Linked DNA regions of Aquabacterium sp. OR-4. The protein of the gene in region 1 interacts with the protein of each later gene in a pairwise test. Links are inferred from orthologs where the notes say so. Each region holds a gene or a part of one and is shown in the gene's direction. Other genes may lie near its edges.

Region 1 (7,290 bases):
GTAGCTCAGCAGGTCGAAACCCAGCGCATGGCCCTGCATCACCGCGGTTTTTTCGCGTGACACCCGCTCGATGAACTCGGCGTGCTCGGCGGTGTGCGCGTCGATGTGCGGATAGCAGGTCACGCGCATGAAGGTCTCTTCGGCCGAAAAATGCGACAGCGCATAACGCTCCAGCGCCGTCAGCGTGGCCAGCACCTCGGTGCGGGCGCTGCGGCGCACCAGGTGGTGCCACAGGTCGTTGGTCAGGTCGAACAACAGGCGATGCTGGGCATCGAGTTCGTCCAGACCGAGCGCATGCTCATCGGTCCAGACCACCATGGCGTGGCGTGGGGCGCGCAAACTGGTCGTCACGGCGTTGCAACTCCTCGGGCGCTGTGGCGCACGACCGCCGACCCGTGATCGCCGGCCGCAAGGGCCGCGCTGCCAGACATTGGCGCCTGCGTTCCTTGCCGGCTCGATTGTCGGCATCCGGGCGCCGTGCGACCGTGTTGCCGCGGCGCCTGGTCTGGCCGCTGCGGCAATCCGTTAAATCGTCCGTTGTTTGGCGGATGCGGGCGCGCTGGGCGGGCGGGTCAACACGCGGCCAGGCGGCCCGGCCCGGCCCGGTGCAGGCGATCAAGTGCAGGCGATCAAGTGCCGGCGATCAAGTGCCGGCGATCAGTCGCAGGCCGGCAGGCGCAGCGTGAACACCACCTGCCCAGCCTCGTGGCTGTAGCCCAGCGTGGCGCCATGCTCGGTGGCGATGCGCGCGGCGATGAACAGGCCCAGGCCCAGGCCGTCGCGGTTGCGCGAGCTGCCGGCCGGCCCGCGGCGCAGCGGCTGGAACAGCGTGGCGGCGGTGGCGGCGTCGATGGGCTCGCCGTGGTTGCACACGCTGAGCTGCCATTGCCCGGGCTGCGGTTGCAGCGTCAGCCGCACCGGCGTGCCCGGCTGGCCATGGTGCCGGGCATTGGCCAGCAGATTGCCCAGCAGCTGGGCCAGGCGGCTGGCATCGCCCGTCACCAGGGCCGCCGCCGCCGGGCCGGGCGCCGGCAAGGCGCCGGTCGGGCCGGATGGGTTGGATGGCTTGGATGGGTTGGATGGGTTGGATGGGTTGGATGGGTTGGATGGGGCGGGGGTGGCGATTGTCTCGGCGCCGGGCAGTTGCAGCACCACCGGCACCTCGGGATGGCCCAGGCGCGACTCTTCCACCAGGTCGTCCAGCAGGCTGCGCAGGTCCACCGGTTCGAAGCTGCTGGCCAGCTGCAGGCCGGCCTCGGCGCGGCTGAAGTCGAGCACCTGCGAGATCAGGCGCTGCATGCGGCGGCTGGAAGCCTCGAGCCGGTGGGCCAGGCGCGGCACCTGGTCGTCCTGCTTGAGCAGGCCGGCCACCATGTGGATGGCCTGCAGCGGGTCGCGCAGGTCGTGGCCCAGCATGGCCAGCAGGTTCAGGCGCGCCACCTCGGTCTCGGCCTGCTGCGACAGGCTGGCGCGCTGCAGTTCGGTGAGCAGCTCGCGCGCGGTCTGCAGGCTGGTGGCGTCCCACGGCAGGCTGCGGCCGCGCACGGTTTGGCGCCACTCGTCGAACGAGCCGCGCGGCGTCAGCCGCGGCCCGCGCGGGCCGATCGTCACCGGCTTGTCGGGCACGCCGCCCCAGCGCACGGTGTGCACCTGCTCGCGGCGCAGCAGCAGCACGCGCGAGCGGGTATGGGCGTCGGCGGTGAGCAGCAGCAGGCCGGCCCAGCCCGGCAGCAGGGGCTGCAGCGCGGGCGGCCAGTCGGCGCGGTCGTCGAGCGCGAGCAGGCCGTTGTCGCGGGCGGGCAGGGCGTTCAGCGCGGCCTCGGCCAGTGCCGCCGGCAGTGTGCCCACCACGCGCAGGCGCCGGCCCTGGGCCAGCACCGCGGCGTCGGCCCCGAACACCTGCAGCAGATCGGGCGAATGGGCGGCCAGCGCGGCCACCAGGTCGTCGCTGTGGTTGGCCTCGAGCCCCAGCGCCGAAACCAGGGCCGCACCCTGCGACTGGCGCCGGGCCAGCTCGCGCGACTGAAAGGTCTGCACCGCCGACGACACCACCTGCGCCAGCACGTCGCAGGACATGCGCACCGAGTAGGGCACCTGGCGCGGTGTCATGTGGTGGCAGGCCAGCATGCCCCACAGCGCGCCCTGCACGACGATGGACACGCTCATCGACGCGCCCACGCCCATGTTCTGCAGGTACTCCACATGGATCGGCGACACGCTGCGCAGCACGGCGTGGGTGAGGTCGAGCGGCGCGTCGCCGGGCCGGCCCAGCAGCGGCACCGGCTGGTAGCCCACGTCACTGATCAGGCGCAGGCTGTTCAGGATGTACAGACGCCGCGCCTGCGCCGGGATGTCGCTGGCCGGATAGCGCCGCCCCAGGTAGGGCTGCAGGCCCGGCGCCAGGGCCTCGGCCACCACGTCGCCGCTCTGGTCGTGGCGGAAGCGGTAGCTCATCACGCGGTCGAAGCCGGTGAGCTGGCGCACCGCGTCGGCCGCGCGCTGCAGCAGTGCGTCGAGGCTGGGCGCCTTCTTCAGGCGCTCGATCGCGCGGTGGGCCATCAGCGCAAACGCGGCCACGTCGTCGTCGGCGCTCGCGCGCTGTTCAAACTCGAGCAGGGTGCGGCCCTCGTGGCGGTGCACCACCAGGTCGTGAACCCGGCCCTGCAACTGCACGGCGGCGGCGCTGGCCAGGCCGTCCTGCTGCAGCGCCTCGTCCATCAGCGTGCGGCAGGTCTGCAGCACGGCCGCGGGCAGGCCCAGCGCCGGCAGGGCCAGGCCGGCCTGGCAGCGGCAGCCCAGGCGCTCGGCGGCATTGGCACTCCAGGCCACCAGGTGCTCGCCGGCCAGCGCCAGCAGTGCGCCATGCGGCTGGATGGCGCCGGGCACATGGATCGGCTCGTCGGCGCAGTTGTCCAGGGTGACCGGCGGCGCGCTCACCGGCTGCCGCCCCACGGGCCTGCCGCGCCGGTAGACAGGCCGGGCCCGGCCTGCACCGTGGCCTGCTGGTCCTGCGCGGCCTGCAGCAGGGCCCAGAACGTGGCATCGGCCGCGCGCACCGCACGCGCCTGCGCGGCGGGCGTGGCGGCGAGCGCCGGGCCGGCGGTGGCCATCAGCTCGCCAAAGGCCTGCCAGCGTGCGCCGGTGAGCGTGCCGTGGCCGCTGAAGTAGCGGCAGGCGCGGCCCTGCAGCGCCGGCGCCTGGCGGCCCAGGCTGCGCACGATCACCTGGCCGCCGAGGGCCGAACCTTCCACCACGTACAGCGAGGCCAGGGCCTCGAGCGCGTCGACCAGGCCCAGCTCATAACGTGCATCGCCCGTGTGCGCGTCGGGCCAGTCCAGGCCCAGCGCGGCCAGGTCATCGGCCAGCCAGCGCTGGCGCGGCGCGTCGTCGAGCCAGCCGCGCCAGGCCGCGGGCAGGGCCGCGCGCACCTGCGGCTGCCAGTGGCCGTGAAACAGCGCCAGCGCCTGCAGCACCCGGCCGTAGCGGGCCACGGCGTGCGGATCGGTGCCCAGGCGGTCCAGCGCCAGCGCGGCCTCGATGCGTGCATGGCTGTGGCGCGTGCCCTGGCGCAGCGCGGCGTGCAGCGAGGGCGGCGCGGCTGGCGCCAGCGTGGCGGCGGCGTGGGCCTCGGCCTTGGCCGGGTGGCGAGGGCAGGCCGCGCTCACGCGCACCGGCCCGTCCGGGCGGTCTGGCCGACAGCCGCGACTGCATCGGCTGCAGCGCCTGCAGCGCGGCGCCTCGGGTTCATCGGCCATGCCGAGCGCAAAACCGTCATCGCAGCTCCCTCACGATTGGTTTGTGATCTGCCGCCGGCGGGCTCGCGCGGCTGGCCAGGCCATGCTGCCGGCCGCGGCCGGCCGGGGCGATCAGCCCGGGCGCTGGCGCGCTGTAGGACAAGGCCGCGTGCGCTGGCCAGCGCAGCGGGCACCTGCGGCAGGCAAGGGGATGGCCAGCGCGGCCAGGCTGGCGGAATGGATTTAATAGACGATCGGTCTAAATTCTGTGCACAATCGGCCGGCAGCACACCCGAGCCATGCCACAGCAGCCCCTCAAACCGACCCCTGCCGCCGAACCGGGCCTGCCCCGGCGGCGCGGTCGCCCGCCCCGCAACCCGGGCACCCCGGGCGGGCTGGACACCCGTGCGCAGCTGCTGCGCAGCGGCGTGGCGGTGCTGACCGAGAAGGGCTACTCGGCAGTGGGCATCGACGAGCTGCTGCGCGCGGCGCAGGTGCCCAAGGGGTCGTTCTATTACTACTTCAGCAGCAAGGAAGCCTTTGGCCAGGCGCTGATCGAGGCTTATGCCGCGTACTTTGCGCGCAAGCTTGACCGCTGCCTGCTCGATACGCGCGTCTCGCCGCTGGCCCGGCTGCGCCTGTTTGTCGACGATGCCAAGGCCGGCATGGCGCGCCACGGCTTTCGCCGCGGCTGCCTGGTGGGCAACCTGGGCCAGGAGATGGGCACGCTGCCCGAATCGTTTCGCGCCCAGCTTGAGCAGGTGTTCGTCGACTGGCAGCAGCGCACCGCCTGCCTGGCCGAGGCCCAGGCAGGCGGCGACATCGGGCCGCAGCACGATGCACCGGCACTGGCCCGCTTCTTCTGGATCGGCTGGGAAGGCGCCGTGCTGCGCGCCAAGCTGCAGCAGGCCGCCGACCCGCTGGACGACTACGCCGCCGGATTTTTTGCGCTGCTTGCCGCGCCGCGCTGAGCCGGCGGCCAACCGGGCCCAAGCCACCGTCAGGCACCCACTCACCCACCCACCCACTCACGCACAGGGAGAACCGCATGTTCCAAGGCCTGCTCATTGATCGCCACGAGGGCCAGCAGACGGCCGCCGTGACAGCGCTGGACGATGCCGCGCTGCCCGAAGGCGAGGTGACCGTGCGCGTCGCCTGGTCGACGCTGAACTACAAGGATGCGCTGGCCATCACCGGCCGCTCGCCGGTGGTGCGGCGCTTTCCGATGGTGCCGGGCATCGACTTTGCCGGCACGGTGGAAAGCTCGGCCGACCCTCGCTACGCAGTGGGCGACCGCGTGGTGCTCAACGGCTGGGGCGTGGGCGAGGTGCACTGGGGCGGCCTGGCCGAACGCGCCCGCGTGCCGGGGCGCTGGCTGATCCCGCTGCAGGCACCGTTCACGCTGCGCCAGGCCATGGGCATCGGCACGGCCGGCTACACCGCCGCCCTGTGCGTGCTGGCGCTCGAGCGCCACGGGCTCACGCCGGCGCAGGGCCCGGTGCTGGTGACCGGCGCCGCCGGCGGCGTGGGCAGCGTGGCCGTGGCCCTGCTGGCCCGGCGCGGTTACGAGGTGGCGGCGGTGACCGGGCGTGTGCAGGAGGCCGACTTTCTCACCCGGCTGGGGGCGCGCCAGATCATCGACCGCGCCGAGTTCGCCCAGCCCGGCAAGCCGCTCGAGAAAGAGCGCTGGGCCGGTGCGGTGGACGTGGCGGGCGGCCAGGTGCTGGCCAACGTCTGCGCGGCCATGCGCTACCGCGGCACCGTGGCGGCCTGCGGCCTGGCTGCGGGCATGGCCTGGCCGGCCAGCGTGGCGCCCTTCATCCTGCGCGGCGTCACGCTGGCCGGGGTTGACAGCGTGATGGTGCCCACCGCCGACCGCCTGCTGGCCTGGCAGCGCCTGGCCGACGACCTCGACCCCGCGCTGCTGGAAAGCCTGCTGCGCGAGATCTCGCTCGAGCAGGCCATCACCGTGGCGCCCGAACTGCTGGCCGGCCAGGTGCGCGGCCGCGTCGTGGTGCGCATCGGTGGTGAGCACTGAATTCGCGTTGCCATCGTTTTACCCACCGCTTCAGGAGATGCCATGAGCCATCCGCCCAGCAGCCAGGCGCCCGCAACCCAGGCCCTGCCGATCAGCCGTTTTCCAGTGCCCGAACTGAAGGATCTGCCCGAGGACATCCGCGCCCGCATCCTGGCGGTGCAGGAGAAGTCGGGCTTTGTGCCCAACGTGTTTCTGGTGCTGGCGCACCGGCCCGATGAGTTTCGCGCGTTCTTCGCGTACCACGATGCGCTGATGGACAAGAAGGGCGCGCTCAGCAAGGCCGAGCGCGAGATGATCGTGGTGGCCACCAGCAATGCCAACCAGTGCCAGTACTGCGTGGTGGCGCATGGCGCGATCCTGCGCATCCGCGCCAAGAACCCGCTGCTGGCCGACCAGGTGGCGGTCAACTACCGCAAGGCCGACATCACGCCGCGGCAAAAGGCCATGCTCGACTTCGCAATGAAGGTCTCGACCCAGGCCCATGCGGTGGGCGACGCCGATTTCGACAGCTTGCGCGGCCATGGCTTCGACATGGACGATGTGTGGGACATCGCCGGCATCGCGGCGTTTTTCGGCCTGTCGAACCGCATGGCCAACGTGACCAGCATGCGGCCCAACGACGAGTTCTACACCCTGGGCCGCTGAGCCCGGCCGGGGCCGGCAGCGCCCGCGGCGGCGTGTCGGCAAACGCTGACGCGGCAACGGCGGCCTGCCCGATGGGCGGCGTGGCGGGCGAGGGCTGCAATGGGCGGCGGGCTGCAGTGGCGGCCCGCCACACCCTTCAGGAGACCCGCCCATGCCCTCAGCCCGACCCGGCCAGCGCGCCGTTCCCAGCCCCGTCTCACGCACCGGTGCCGGTGGCGAGCTGCACCAGCAGGTGGCCGAGGGCGTGCCGGCGCTCACCAGCAACCAGGGCGTGGTGGTGGCCGACAACCAAAACTCGCTGCGCGGCGGCCAGCGCGGGCCCACGCTGCTGGAAGACTTTCTGCTGCGCGAGAAGATCACCCACTTCGACCACGAGCGCATCCCCGAGCGCGTGGTGCACGCGCGGGGCTCGGCCGCACACGGCTACTTCGAGTGCACGCACGACTGCTCGGCCTTCACGCGCGCCGCGTTTCTTGCCAAGCGCGGCAAGAAGACGCCGGTGTTCACCCGCTTCTCCACCGTGGCCGGCGGCGCCGGTTCGGCCGACACGCCGCGCGACGTGCGCGGCTTTGCCGTCAAGTTCTACACCGACGAGGGCAACTTCGACCTGGTGGGCAACAACGTGCCGGTGTTCTTCATCCAGGACGCGATCAAGTTTCCCGACCTGATCCACGCGGTGAAGATGGAGCCCGACCGCGGCTTTCCGCAGGCCGCCTCGGCGCACGACACCTTCTGGGACTTCATCTCGCTCACGCCCGAGAGCCTGCACATGGTGATGTGGGCCATGAGCGACCGCACGCTGCCGCGCTCGCTGCGCATGATCGACGGCTTTGGCGTGCACACCTTCCGGCTGGTCAATGCGGCCGGCGAGTG
Region 2 (7,228 bases), 270 kb from region 1 along the record:
TGCGCGGATAGGGCGGCAAGGGCCGCTTGCGCGCGGCATCAAACAGCCCGGCCGCCTCGAGCCGGCCTTTGAGCTTCAGGAACAGCTCGTACAGCGAGCCGGCGCCCAGGCGCTGCAGCGACTCGACCACGCACTGCAGCTCGCCGCGCGGCTCGTACACCGTGATGCGGCCGCGCAACTCGACCTGCTGGCCGTCGGCTGGCGAAAAATCCAGCAGGCCGGCGGCCCGGCGAAACATCGCACAGCGCAGCGCGGCCGCGTTGCCCTCGCTGTCCTTGAGCGTGAAGTAGCAATGGCCGCTGGCCGCGCGGGTAAAGCCCGACAGCTCGCCACGCACCGCCACGGCACCCAGACGGGCCTGCAGCGCATCCGACACCGCCAGCAGCAGCGCGCCAACGCTCCAGGCACGGGGGCCGCCGCCGCCCAGCGCGGCCATCAGCAGCGCTCCCGGGCTGCGGCAAACCATGAGCCGCGCGCATGAATTCCACAGCCCGCGGCCCCCGGTGCGCAGCGCGCCGCAGCCGCCACCGCACCGTCACGAAAATGACTCTTTCGTGCAAGTGATTGATTCACCAGCATTTTTACCTGCACAAAAAAACAGCAATCTAAGCCGAAGCACGTGGTTTCAAGGGCTTGGCGGCCCGCCCAACCGGTTGCCCACAAACTTGTCCACAGAAGCGGTGGATTGTCGCAGCCCGATCGGCAACACCCGACAACGGCTGACCAGGCCCCCCGCTGCCGGCCAAGCCATAATTCGCCGCGCAGGTGTCTGCCGCCACTGGCTTTGCTGCGCAGGTGCCTGCAGGCGCTGGCCCGGCCCGGCGCCGCGTTTGCCCACCTGCCCCCGTCACCACTGCAAAGGCCTCTTCTTGCTGTCGATCATCCAAGCCGCCGGTTGGCCGATCTGGCCCCTGATCCTGTGTTCGATCGTGGGCCTGGCCCTGGTCATCGAGCGGATGGTGAGCCTGCGCGCCCGCCGCATCATGCCGCCCACCCTGCTGGACGAGGTGATGGCCGTCAGCCGCACCAGCCTGCCGTCGATGGACGTGGTGGGCAAGCTGGCCGAAAACTCGCTGCTGGGCATGGTGCTGGCGTCGGGCCTGCGGGCGGTGATTGCCGAGCCGCGCATCAGCGAGGCCGCGCTGCGCCAGGCCTTCGAGACTGCCGGCCGCGCCGCCGCCCACCAGCTCGAGCGCTACCTCAACACGCTGGGCACCATTGCCGCGGCCGCGCCGTTGCTGGGCCTGCTGGGCACGGTGGTGGGCATGATCGAGATCTTCGGCTCGCAGCCGGCCAGCGGCGTGGGCAACCCGGCCACGCTGGCGCAGGGCATCTCCATCGCGCTGTACAACACCGCCTTCGGCCTGATCATCGCCATCCCGGCGCTGATGTTCTACCGCTACTTCCGCGGCCTGATCGACCGCCACTTGCTGGGCCTCGAGCTCGCCGCCGAGCGCATGGTGCCGCAGCTGATGCGTTTTGCCGTGCGCCAGGCGCCGGCCGGCAAATGAGCCCGGCCGGCACAGCAAGGCAGCAGGCATGAACTTCCGCCGCGGACGCTCGGGCCCCGAAGAGCCGGAGATCAACCTGATCCCGTTCATCGACGTGCTGCTGGTGGTGATCATCTTCCTGATGCTCACCACCACCTACAGCCGCTACTCCGAGCTGCAGATCAACCTGCCGGTGGCCGCCGCCGAGCAGCTGAAGGACCGCCCGGGCGAGGTGCTGGTGAGCGTCAGCGCCGATGGCCGCTACACCATCAACCGCCAGCCGGTGGATGGCCGCAACATCGAGACCCTGGCCGCCGCACTGCGCAGTGCCGCCGGCGCCGATGGCGCGCAGGCCATCGTCATCGTCTCGGCCGACGCGCTGGCCGCGCACCAGAGCGTGATCGGCGTGCTCGACGCCGCGCGCCGGGCCGGCCTGCCACGCCTGACCTTCGCCACCCAGCTGCCCGCCGACGGCGGCGCCCGCTGAGCCGAGGCCGGCCCATGCGCCTGGCCGCGGCGCTGATGCGCCTGTGGGTGCAGCCGCAACCCACGCTGGCCGCGCGCCTGCTGCAGCCGCTGTCGGTCCTGTACGGCGCGCTGGCCGCCCTGCACCGCTGGCACGGCCGGCGCCAGGCCCGCCACGCCCCGGTGCCGGTGCTGGTGGTGGGCAACCTGATCACCGGCGGCGCCGGCAAGACCCCCACCGTGCTGGCCCTGCTGCCCAGGCTGCGCGCGCTGGGCTTCACGCCGGGCGTGGTGTCGCGCGGCTACGGCCGCCGCGACACCGCCCTGCGCGAGGTGCAGCGCGACAGCCCGGCCGCCGCCGTGGGCGACGAGCCGTTGCTGATCCATCTGCGCAGCGGTGTGCCAGTGATGGTGGGGGCCGACCGCGTGGCCGCGGCGCAGGCGCTGTGCGCGGCCCACCCCGAGCTGGATCTGCTGGTGGCCGACGACGGCCTGCAGCACCACCGCCTGGCACGCCAGGCCGAACTGTGGGTGTTTGACGAACGCGGCGCCGGCAACGGCCTGCTGCTGCCCGCCGGCCCGCTGCGCCAGGCGGTGCCGCCCGTGCTGCCGGCACATGCGGCCGTGCTGTACACCGCGCCGCGGCCCAGCACGGCACTGCCCGGCAGTTGCGGCCAACGCCAGCTGGGCAGCTTGCGGCCGCTGGCCGACTGGTGGCAGGGCCCCGACGACGCGACGGCACGCCGCACGCCCACAGCCGATGGCTGGATGCAGCTGCGCGGCCGCCCGGTGCTGGCGGCGGCCGGCCTGGCCCGGCCCGAGCCCTTTTTTGCCATGCTGCAGGCGCGTGGCCTGCAGATCACCCGGCTGCCGCTGGCCGACCACCATGGCTTCGACCCCCTGCCCTGGGATGCCGATGCCGAGCTGGACGTGATCGTCACCGAGAAGGACGCGGTCAAGCTGCGCCCCGGCCGCACCGGCCAGGCCCGCGTGTGGGTGGCGGCGCTAGACTTCCAGCCTGACGCCGGTTTCGATGCCGCCCTGCGCACGCTGTGCACCCGCCTGCGCCCGGCGCGGGCGGCCGCCGCGGCGCCCCAACCCTCTTCTGCCCCATCCCGATGAGCCTGGATCACCGCCTGATCGACCTGCTGGTCTGCCCCGTGTGCAAGGGCCCGCTGCAGCTCACCCGCAGCGAGGCCGGCCTGGCCCACGAGCTGCAATGCCCGGCCGACCGCCTGGCCTTTGCCGTGCGTGACGGCATACCGGTGATGCTGGAATCCGAAGCGCGCGTGCTCGACGGCGAGCCGCCGGCCGCCACGGCCCTGCCCCGCCTGGGCTGAACCAGCCCCTCCCCCGCTGCCCGCTCCGCTGCGGCACTTGCCATCCCGCACGCACCGGCGCAGCTGCGCCACCCGCCTGCCGCGCCTGAACCCAATCTCCCGATGAGCTTCACCGTCCTGATCCCGGCCCGCCTGGCCAGCACCCGACTGCCCGACAAGCCCCTGGCCAGCCTGGGCGGCGTGCCGATGGTGGTGCGCGTGGCCCAGGCCGCGCGCCGCAGCCAGGCCACGCAGGTGGTGGTGGCGGCCGACGACGCCCGCATCGTGGCAGCCTGCACCGAGCACGGCGTGGCCGCCGTGCTGACCCGCAGCGACCATCCCAGCGGCAGCGACCGCCTGGCCGAGGCCTGCGAGCAGCTGGGCCTGGACGGCGACGCCCGGGTGGTCAATGTGCAGGGCGACGAGCCCTTGATCGCACCGGCCATGATCGATGCCTGCGCAGACCTGCTCGACAGCCGGCCCGACTGCGTGATGGCCACCGTGGCCCATGCCATCGACGACAGCGCCGAGTTCATCAATCCCAATGTGGTGAAGGTGGTGCTCGACGCGCAGCAGCGTGCGCTGTACTTCTCGCGCGCACCCATCGGCTGGTGGCGTGACGGCTTTGCCAACGGCCTGGGCCCGGACAGCGCCCTGCCCGCCGCGCCGGGCCTGCCAGCACCGCTGCGCCATGTGGGCCTGTATGCCTACCGCGCCCGCTTTCTGCGCCGCTTTCCGCAGCTGCCGGTGGCGCCGCTCGAAACGCTGGAGTCGCTCGAGCAGCTGCGCGTGCTGTGGCATGGCGAACGCATCGCGGTGCATGTCAGCACCGAGCGCCCCGGCCCCGGCGTCGACACCCCGGACGACCTGGCCCGCGTGCGCGCACTGTTCGAGGCTTGAGCAGCGGCCGCGCCTGACGCGCCGGTGTGGCCCCAGCGGGGCATCCGGCGTGGCGCGATGGCGCAGAACAGGCTGTGGCCAGCCGCGCTACCCCGTGTCTTCCCCGGGGCGCCGCGTCAGCTTCGTGCAGGGGGGCGCGTGATATTCTCAACATCGATTGCACGGCGCACCGATCCCGGCGGTAGGGCCGCAAGATCGCATCCGCCGCGCGCCTGAATCTTCCACAAAGACTCCCGAGGCACGGATGAGACTGATCCTGTTGGGCCCGCCTGGCGCAGGCAAGGGCACCCAAGCCAACTACATCTGCCAGAAGTTCGGCATCCCCCAGATCTCCACCGGCGACATGCTGCGCGCCGCGGTCAAGGCCGGCACTGAGCTCGGTGTGGCCGCCAAGAAGGTGATGGACGCCGGCGGTCTGGTCAGCGACGACATCATCATCGGCCTGGTCAAGGAGCGCATCGCCCAAGCCGACTGCGCCAAGGGCTTTCTGTTCGACGGCTTCCCGCGCACCATCCCGCAGGCCGACGCCATGAAGGCCGCCGGCGTGCGCCTGGACGCGGTGCTCGAGATCGATGTGCCCGACAGCTCGATCATCGAGCGCATGAGCGGCCGCCGCATGCACCCGGCCTCGGGCCGCACCTACCACGTGGTGTTCAACCCGCCCAAGGTGGCCGGCAAGGACGACGCCACCGGTGAAGACCTGATCCAGCGCGACGACGACCGCGAGGAAACCGTGCGCAAGCGCCTCGATGTCTATCACAGCCAGACCCGCCCGCTGGTCGACTACTACTCGGGCTGGGCCGCCAGCGGCGACGCCATCGCACCGCGCTACAGCAAGATCAGCGGCCTGGGCGAGGTTGACGAGATCACCGCCCGCGCCCTGGCCGCACTGCAGGCCTGAGCGCCACACCTGCCACCAGCCGCCTGCGGGCGGCTTTTTTGCATCCGCTGATTGACGTTAACGTCAACGTCAACCAACATCACCCGCAAGGAGCAACCGAATGGACATCGCAGGCAAGAGTTTCATCGTCACCGGCGGCGCGTCGGGGTTGGGCGAAGGCACGGTGCGCATGCTGGTGCGCGAAGGCGCCAGGGTGGTCATCGCCGACCTGCAGGCCGACAAGGGCCAGGCCCTGGCCGCCGAGCTGGGCGCGGGCAACGCCGCCTTCGTGCGCTGCGACGTCAGCCAGGAGGCCGACGGCCGTGCCGCCGTGGCGGCCGCCCAGGCGCTGGCCACACCGGGCGGCCAGTTCATGGGCCTGGTCAACTGCGCCGGCATCGCACCGGCCGTGAAGACCGTGGGCAAGGACGGCGCGCACCCGCTCGACACCTTCACCAAGACCATCACGGTCAACCTGATCGGCAGCTTCAACATGATCCGCCTGGCCGCCGAGGCCATGTGCGCCAACGCGCCCGAGCCCACCGGCGAGCGCGGCGTGATCATCAACACCGCCAGCGTGGCCGCCTACGACGGCCAGATCGGCCAGGCCGCCTACGCCGCCAGCAAGGGCGGCGTGGTCGGCATGACCCTGCCGATCGCCCGCGACCTGGCCCGCAACGGCATCCGCGTGATGACCATCGCCCCGGGCATCTTCGGCACCCCGATGCTGTTCTCGATGCCCCAGGCCGTACAGGACGCCCTGGCCGCCGGCGTGCCCTTCCCCAGCCGCCTGGGCGCCCCGGCCGACTACGCCAAGCTGGTCAAGAGCATCGTCGAGAACGACATGCTCAACGGCGAGGTGATCCGGCTGGATGGGGCGATACGGTTGGCGCCGAAGTGAGGCCATGGGGCTGACATGGCTTGAACCTCAGTTGATGGCCACGCCACGAGCCCCGGCAAGCCGGGGCTTTTTTGCAGCGCCCGCTGCGCCACAGTGTTGAGAAGCAGAGCAGGTGGGCGTCGCCCACCTGCCTGCGTCATCAGAACGAATAGCTTGCGCGAGCGTAGTACTTGCGGCCGGTGGGGTCGGCGAAACGCGGGTCATAGTTGGCCTGGAAGACCTCACCCTGATTCGAGTACGGCGGCTCACGATCCGTCGCGTTGTTCACGCCAATCGTGAGATCCAGGCCCTTCATCGGCTTCCAACCCATGAACAGATCAAGCGTCGCATACGCATTGACCGTATTGGACGGGTCCTGATCCACGTAGCCACTCTTGTAGTGCGCTGCACCACCAAGAGTGAAGTTACCCACCGCCCAACGGGCCGTGGCCGTGTGCTGCAAACGGAAGATGGGGGCCAGGCCGACGTAAACGCCCACGTTCTGGTTCCACGGGCCCTTGGCGAAATCCTGGTACTCGTACTTGGTAACGTAGGTGCCATTCAAGCCGAGATTCAGGTTACCCGACGCGCCAAGGTTGAGCTTCAGGCTGGCACTGATGTCAACGCCGTTGGTGTTGGTCCCGCCGAGGTTCTGCTGACGCAGATCCAGGTAACCACAGGTTGCACCAGGGCAGGAAAAGCCATCGATCGACAGGTCACCCGTTGAATTGCGCTTGATGTACTGGGCAAACGTGGCTGCGTCCCCGAGCACGGTGGTTTCGGACAACGCCGCGATCGTGTCCTGCAGGCGAACCCACCACAGATCGGCCCCGACCGAGAAGTTCGCGGTGGGTTCGAACACCAAGCCGAAGGTCATGTTCTTCGACTTCTCCGGCTTGAGGTTCGTGTTGCCACCCGTCAGACGCTGGAACTGCACTTTGCAGTTCAGCGCGGTCGACTTGCCGCTGATCGCGGTCTTGCCGTCCGGGCAGTTGATCGGATCACTGACCGTACCCGTGTTGGTGTACGACTGCGAGGCATTCAGTTCATACAGCGACGGCGCGCGGAAACCTGTGGAGGCACTGCCACGAATCAACAGTTCCTTGGTCGGCTGGAAGCGGATACCGACCTTCGGGTTGGTGGTGCTGCCGAAATCGCTGTAGTTGTCGTAGCGACCTGCCAAAGTCACGTCCAACGTCTTGAGCAACGGGATGTTGATTTCGGCAAAAAGCGCGGTGACATTCCGGCTTCCGGCTGAAACTGCCGTCGGATCAACACCGGTGCTGGCCACCAG

What was found.
Region 2: the proteins of acuR (region 1) and kdsB interact in binary tests that used the Escherichia coli proteins (3 or more experiments, as listed by UniProt). The link is inferred for Aquabacterium sp. OR-4 from one-to-one orthologs.

Annotation. Positions count from the first base shown.
Region 1 is NZ_JAOCQD020000001.1:1,795,960-1,803,249, reverse strand. Bases 2,891-5,869 are described here. They hold acuR (acrylate utilization transcriptional regulator AcuR), read left to right. Parts: upstream 2,891-4,033; coding sequence 4,034-4,705; downstream 4,706-5,869. Other genes in these bases: N4G63_RS07830 (peroxidase-related enzyme), read left to right, coding at 5,815-5,869; acuI (acrylyl-CoA reductase (NADPH)), read left to right, coding at 4,783-5,772; N4G63_RS07845 (biliverdin-producing heme oxygenase), read right to left, coding at 2,934-3,665; N4G63_RS07850 (ATP-binding protein), read right to left, coding at 2,891-2,937. Outside these bases: N4G63_RS07855 (bacteriohemerythrin), read right to left, coding at 1-351; more of N4G63_RS07850, read right to left, coding at 658-2,890; more of N4G63_RS07830, read left to right, coding at 5,870-6,417; N4G63_RS07825 (catalase), read left to right, coding at 6,569-7,290. UniProt on the Escherichia coli protein: Involved in response to both electrophiles and reactive chlorine species (RCS). Represses the transcription of the nemRA-gloA operon by binding to the NemR box.
Region 2 is NZ_JAOCQD020000001.1:2,065,525-2,072,752, forward strand. Bases 2,369-5,285 are described here. They hold kdsB (3-deoxy-manno-octulosonate cytidylyltransferase), read left to right. Parts: upstream 2,369-3,397; coding sequence 3,398-4,174; downstream 4,175-5,285. Other genes in these bases: lpxK (tetraacyldisaccharide 4'-kinase), read left to right, coding at 2,369-3,077; N4G63_RS09025 (Trm112 family protein), read left to right, coding at 3,080-3,295; adk (adenylate kinase), read left to right, coding at 4,419-5,075; N4G63_RS09040 (3-hydroxyacyl-CoA dehydrogenase), read left to right, coding at 5,176-5,285. Also shown: xseA (exodeoxyribonuclease VII large subunit), read right to left, coding at 1-466; N4G63_RS09010 (MotA/TolQ/ExbB proton channel family protein), read left to right, coding at 870-1,511; N4G63_RS09015 (ExbD/TolR family protein), read left to right, coding at 1,540-1,977; more of lpxK, read left to right, coding at 1,992-2,368; more of N4G63_RS09040, read left to right, coding at 5,286-5,955; N4G63_RS09045 (TonB-dependent receptor), read right to left, coding at 6,095-7,228. UniProt on the Escherichia coli protein: Activates KDO (a required 8-carbon sugar) for incorporation into bacterial lipopolysaccharide in Gram-negative bacteria.